Regions from separate parts of the Streptomyces sp. NPDC090088 genome, predicted to be linked through region 1. Evidence: riboswitches for the same ligand, from Rfam matches in the RefSeq annotation. Region 1 holds a riboswitch; the other holds the start of a gene.

Region 1 (3,264 bases):
GGTTCGCCGTCCTGTTCGGCGACCCGCAGCTCGCCCTGACCGCCGTCCAGCGCGTCCTGACGGTCACCCCCGAGGAGGTCCAGGAGGTCGCCAAGGCCCGCCTGCGCCCCGACAACCGCGCGGTGCTCGTCTACGAGCCGCTGTCCGAGGAGTCCGCGGAGCACACCGAGGAGGCGGGGCGCGGCGAGGACCCGGAGCAGGAAGCGACCGTAGCGGCCGGCAACGAGAACGAGGAGACGGCCAAGTGACCGAGCTCGCCAGCATGGACTTCCACCCGCAGCCCCAGCCGGGCGAGGCCAGGCCCTGGGCCTTCCCGGCCCCCGAGCGCGGCACCCTGGACAACGCCCTGACCGTGCTGCGTTGCCACCGCCCCGGCCAGCAGGTCGTCGCCGTCGAGGTGCTCCTGGACGCGCCCCTGGACGCCGAACCGGCCAGCCTGGACGGCGTGGCCACGATCATGGCGCGCGCCTTCTCCGAGGGCACCGACAAGCACTCGGCCGAGGAGTACGCCGCCGAGCTGGAGCGGGCCGGCGCCACCCTCGACGCGCACGCCGACCACTCCGGCGTCCGGATCAGCCTGGAGGTCCCGGCCTCCCGCCTCGCCAAGGGCCTCGGGCTGCTCTCCGACGCCCTCAGGGCGCCCGCCTTCGCCGACAGCGAGGTCGAGCGGCTGGTCCGCAACCGCCTCGACGAGATCCCGCACGAGCTGGCCAACCCCAGCCGCCGCGCCGCCAAGGAGCTCTACAAGGAGCTCTTCCCGTCGACCGCGCGGATGTCCCGTCCGCGCCAGGGCACCGAGGACACCGTCGAGAAGATCGACGCGGCCGCCGTCCGCGCGTTCTACGACCGTCATGTGCGGCCCGCCACCGCTACCGCGGTCGTCGTCGGCGACCTCACCGGCATCGACCTGGACGAGCTGCTCGGCGAGACCCTGGGCGCCTGGAGCGGCTCCACCGGGCAGCCCCGCCCCGTGCCGCCGGTCACCGCCGACGACAACGGCCGGGTCGTCATCGTGGATCGCCCCGGCGCCGTCCAGACGCAGCTGCTCATCGGCCGCGTCGGCCCCGACCGGCACGACCGGGTCTGGCCCGCCCAGGTGCTCGGCACCTACTGCCTGGGCGGCACCCTCACCTCGCGCCTGGACCGCGTCCTGCGTGAGGAGAAGGGCTACACCTACGGAGTCCGCTCCTTCGGCCAGGTCCTGCGCTCCGCCCCCGACGGCACCGGCGCCTCGATGCTCGCCATCAGCGGCTCCGTGGACACCCCGAACACCGGTCCCGCCCTCCAGGACCTGTGGACGGTGCTGCGCACTCTCGCCGCCGAGGGCCTCACGGACGCCGAGCGCGATGTGGCCGTGCAGAACCTCGTCGGCGTGGCGCCGCTCAAGTACGAGACGGCGGCGGCCGTCGCGGGCACCCTGGCCGACCAGGTCGAGCAGCACCTGCCCGACGACTTCCAGGCCACGCTCTACCGGCAACTGGCCGCCACCGGCACCGTGGAGGCCACCGCGGCCGTCGTGAACGCCTTCCCGGTGGACCGTCTGGTGACCGTCCTCGTCGGTGACGCGGCGCAGATCAAGGAGCCCGTCGAGGCCCTCGGGATCGGGACCGTCACGGTCGTCGCCGCCGAGTAGCCGGACGGCGGACACGCGCGCGTGCGAGGGCCCTGGTGACCGTGGTGTCACCAGGGCCCTTAAATGTCCGAATTGGGGCGGAGGTTGCCTGTCTGCCCTGTGGGATGCGCTACAAAAACCGTGATCCGTTTGGGCATTGAAAGCCTGCCCTCATAGGTTCTTCCGGGCTGTCCGTCAGGCAGTGCGCCGCGTCCGCGGCACCGGACAGCCATCGCCGAGTCCCCGTACGGCGCGAGCCAGGGGAGCCGGGGACCCACGTCGTCCCTGGGGTGAATCGGGCGCCCGCGCGAGCCGCGAGGGGGCCCGTAGGAGACCTTCCTGCTCCGAACCCGTCAGCTAACCCGGTAGGCGAGAGGGAAGGAAAGGACCAGCCTCTACATGGCGTTCATGTGCGCCTCCGGGAAGCACCGTCGTCCCGGCCGGGTGAAGCGCACCACCGCGCAGGCCGCCGGTATCGCGGCTCTCACCACCACGGGTGTCCTCGGCACCGTCTCCGCAGCCCCGGCGCTCGCCGCCGAGAACTCCGTCGAGCAGACCGGCCTCACCCCGGTCATCACGGTCAGCGACACGGTCGCCGACCAGATCGACGCCCAGGCCGCCGCGCAGCAGGCCGCCGCCGACCGCAAGGCCGCCGAGGAGGCCGCGCGCAAGAAGGCCGTCGCGGAGGTGAAGAAGGAGCGCGCGGCCAAGGCGCGCGCCGCGCGGGAGGCCGAGCGCAAGCGCCTCAACGCCTTCGTCGCGCCGATCTCCGACTCGTACGTCTCCACCGGCTACAAGACCGGCGGCTCCCTGTGGTCCTCGGGCGCCCACACCGGCATCGACTTCCACGCGGCCAGTGGCACGGTCGTGCACGCCGTCGGCACCGGCACGGTCGTCTCCACCGGCTGGGGCGGGGCCTACGGCAACCAGATCGTCATCAAGATGGCCGACGGCATGTACACCCAGTACGGCCACCTGTCGTCCATAGGCGTCTCGGTGGGCCAGCAGGTCACCCCGGGCCAGCAGATCGGCCTCTCCGGGTCCACGGGCAACACGACCGGCCCGCACCTCCACTTCGAGGCCCGCACGACCCCCGAGTACGGCTCGGACGTCGATCCGGTCGCCTACCTCCGCAAGCACGGCGTGAACGTCTGACGCGGACGGTGTGAGCACCGCGAGATCTTCCGAAGCCCCGGCTCCCGAGCCGGGGCTTTCGCCGTTTTCGCGCCCTTGCTGTCCAAAATATATCCATGGAATCCGGCCCCCCGTCGGAAATTCCCGCTCATTGCAATAGAGTCACGGAACGGGCGCCACTCGGCGGCGTTTCACGGGGATTAAGGCGGAGGTCGGTCATGCGTATTCCGGCGCACTCGGTATGCACGGCGATCCGGGACGACATCGTCGCGGGTGTCTACGAGCGCGGCAGCCGGCTCACCGAGGAACTCCTGGCCCGCCGCTACGGCGTCTCGCGCGTCCCCGTCCGCGAGGCCCTGCGCACGCTGGAGGCCGAGGGCTTCGTGGTCACGCGCCGGCACGCGGGCGCGTGCGTCGCCGAACCGAGCGAGCAGGAGGCCGCCGACCTGCTGGAGATGCGCCTGCTGCTGGAGCCGCTGGGCGCCTCCCGGGCCGCCCAGCGCCGCACCGAGGCCCAC
Region 2 (3,264 bases), on a different contig from region 1:
GTCGCCGCGCTCCTCGCCACCTACGCCGTGCACGCGCGCTTCGGTTTCCGCCCCGACGCCGACGCCCTGACCGAGATCCTGACCGTGGCCACCGTCGCCGTCCTCGCCGTCGGCATCAACCGGATCGTCCGCATCGGCGACCAGCGTCTCGCCTCCGCCCACGAGATCGCCGAGGCCGCCCAGCGGGCCGTGCTGCCCGAGCCCGCCGAGCGGATCGGCGGCTTCGAGATCGCGGCCCGTTACGAGGCCGCCCAGGAGGGCGCCTTCATCGGCGGCGACCTGTACGCCGTCCAGGACACCCCGTACGGCGTCCGGCTGGTGGTCGGGGACGTCCGAGGCAAGGGCATGGGCGCGGTCGCCGCCGTCGCCGTGGTCATCGGCGCCTTCCGGGAGGCCGCCGAGCAGGAGGCCACGCTGGAGGCCGTTGCCGGGCGGCTGGAGCGGGCGCTGGTGCGCGAGGGTGTGCGGCGCGGCGGGGTCGAGGCCGACGAGGGGTTCGCCACCGCCGTACTCGCCGAACTCCCGCACGGCGGCGGAGACGGCGACGGCAGCGGCAGCGGCAGCGGCAGCGGCGATGGCAATGGCAATGGCAATGGCAATGGCAATGGCAATGGTGACGGCACGGTCCGGATCGTCAACCGCGGGCATCCGCCGCCCCTGCTGCTGTACGGCGACGGGCGGGTGTCCGCGGTGCGGGCGCCGGAGGCCGCGCTGCCGCTGGGGATGGGCGCGTTGGGGGCGTGGCCCGACCGGGCCGCCGAGCACGCGTTCCCCGGCGGAGCGACCCTGTTGCTGTACACCGACGGCCTCTCCGAGGCGCGGGACGCGCACGGCCGGTTCTACGACCCCGAACGGCGGCTGGCCGGCCGTACCTTCGCCGCCCCCGGCGCCCTGCTGGCCCGGCTCGCGGCCGAGGTGCGCCGGCACACCGGCGGCGGCATGACGGACGACATGGCGCTGCTCGCCGTACGACGGCCCTGAGCTCGGCGGCAAGGGTGGCGCACGTGACGGAGGGTGGCCGGACGACCGCCCTCCGCATAACGTCTGAGTCACCATCAAAACGTGTGTGACTCCTGTGTTGAGCAGGAGGCCTGGTCAACTCGACCGTTTTTGACCTGTCGTGGCTGGTAAGTCCATGCTTTGAAAGCTTAATGATCAAGGAGAACAGCTTGGAATCTGACAGCTGGGTCTATTAACGTTCGATAACGCAGCGCGGTCGTCCCAGCCGTCACCCGCGACGGCTCCGCGCGCACGCGCCGAATCCCGCAAGGGAACCGGGGAACCACCACCTTGGGGTGAATCGCACGGCTGCCGCCGGTAGGAATCGGTCGGTATACGCGCGTAGGAGACCTTCCCGCTCCGAACCCGTCAGCTAACCCGGTAGGCGACGGAAGGAAAGGAGTGCGCCCGCGTGGCGTCCAACCGGCCTGCTCCGACAGCCCCGTTCGTGCCCAGCCAGCGTCAACCCGACACCTTCGGCTACGGCAGCTACCGCACCGACGAGGGCCCCTGGGAGGAGTGGAACCCCACCGAGGATTCCCTCGCCCAGGCACGCGGCCGGCACCGCGTCGCCAAGCAGAAGGGCGGCGGACTCGCCCGCAGCTCCACGGTGCTCGGCGTCGGTGTCATCGCCGCCGTCGGCGCGGGCGGCATGGCCAGCGCCAACACCGGCAAGCCGCCGGTCTCCATCTCGCTGCCCGACCTGCCGTCGTCCGTCGACTCCCTGCTCGGCGAGGGCGGCGGCCACCAGGCCACCCAGACCGCGCTCAGCAGCGTCACCACCACGACGACCGCCACCGACGCGGACTCCTCCTCGTCCGACGCCGGCGAGGCGCTGCGCAGCCGGATCATCGCCCAGGCCGAGCAGCAGCAGAACCAGCTCGACACCAAGGCCAGCGCCAAGGCCGTGGCCGCCGCCGACAAGGCGGTCTACGCCGCGGAGGCCAAGGCGGTGAAGGCGGCGGCCGCCAAGGCCGCCGACGCCAAGGAGCAGGCCGAGGCCGACGCCAAGGCGAAGGCCGAGAAGGAGCGCCTCGCCGCGCTGGCCAAGCAGTACACGCTGCCGGTCGTCTCGTACACGATCACCGGCACCTTCGGCCAGGCCGGCTCCATGTGGTCCTCCGGCTACCACACCGGGCTCGACTTCGCCGCGCCCACCGGCACGCTCATCAAGGCCGTCCACGGCGGCACGGTCACCGAGGCGGGCTGGGCCGGTTCCTACGGCTACCGCACGATCCTGACCCTGGACGACGGCACCGAGCTGTGGTTCTGCCACCAGTCGTCGATCAGCGTCTCCGTCGGCCAGAAGGTCGCCACCGGCGATGTCATCGGCCGCGTGGGCGCCACCGGCAACGTCACCGGCCCGCACCTCCACCTGGAGGTCCACCCCGGCGGCCAGGCCACCGGCATCGACCCCATGACCTGGCTGCGCGGCAAGGGCCTCAACCCGTAACGGGTCACCCCCGACCCGCGACGAGCCACGATCCGACCCCCGGGATCCCCGGCGGCCCCGACGACAACCCCCCGGCGTCCGGGCCGCCGGTCCGGTGTTTCCGGCGGGACGCCCGTGCGCCTGTTTACGAAACCTTCGTACTGCGCCGGGATGGCCTGCCGGGGCGGCCCGCGTTGATACAGAGCATGACTGCTCTTCGCAAACTCGGCTCCTCCGACCTCGAGGTCTTCCCGCTCTCCCTCGGTGGCAACGTCTTCGGCTGGACCGCCGACGAGGCCGCCTCCTTCGCCGTCCTGGACGCCTACGCGGCCGCCGGCGGCAACTTCGTGGACACCGCCGACTCCTACACGGCCTGGATCGAGGGCAACCAGGGCGGCGAGTCCGAGACGATCATCGGCAAGTGGGTCACGGCGCGCGGCAACCGCGACGACATCGTCATCGCGACGAAGGTCAGCCAGCACCCCGAGTACCCCGGCCTGTCCGCCGCCAACATCAAGGCCGCCGCCGACGCCTCCCTGCGCCGTCTCGGCACCGACCACATCGACCTCTACTACACGCACTTCGACAAGCCGGAGATCCCGGTCGAGGAGATCATCGGCGCGCTCGACGAGCTGGTGCGGGCGGGCAAGGTCCGGCACATCGCCGCGTCCAACATCACGCCGGAGCGCCTCCAGGAGTCCCTGGACCTCTCCGACCGCGAGGGCCTCGCCCGGTACGTCGCCCTCCAGCCCCACTACAACCTGGTCTCCCGCGACACCTACGAGGGCCCCCTCCAGGACCTGGCCTCGCGCACCGGCCTCGCCGCGGTCCCG

What was found. A riboswitch is a leader RNA that binds a small molecule or an ion and turns the genes downstream of it on or off. The one in region 1 is predicted to bind cyclic di-AMP.
Region 2: another riboswitch for cyclic di-AMP. It lies ahead of ACIPSJ_RS16025 (M23 family metallopeptidase); the one in region 1 lies ahead of ACIPSJ_RS36290 (M23 family metallopeptidase).

The regions. Positions count from the first base shown of each region.
Region 1 covers NZ_JBIVDZ010000008.1:531,976-535,239, reverse strand. The annotation lists gene ACIPSJ_RS36300 (pitrilysin family protein) at 1-248, shown strand, start outside; gene ACIPSJ_RS36295 (M16 family metallopeptidase) at 245-1,633, shown strand; cyclic di-AMP (ydaO/yuaA leader) riboswitch at 1,836-1,999, shown strand; gene ACIPSJ_RS36290 (M23 family metallopeptidase) at 2,012-2,767, shown strand; gene ACIPSJ_RS36285 (GntR family transcriptional regulator) at 2,965-3,264, shown strand, end outside.
Region 2 covers NZ_JBIVDZ010000003.1:21,000-24,263, reverse strand. The annotation lists gene ACIPSJ_RS16030 (PP2C family protein-serine/threonine phosphatase) at 1-981, shown strand, start outside; cyclic di-AMP (ydaO/yuaA leader) riboswitch at 1,245-1,404, shown strand; gene ACIPSJ_RS16025 (M23 family metallopeptidase) at 1,412-2,452, shown strand; gene ACIPSJ_RS16020 (aldo/keto reductase) at 2,638-3,264, shown strand, end outside.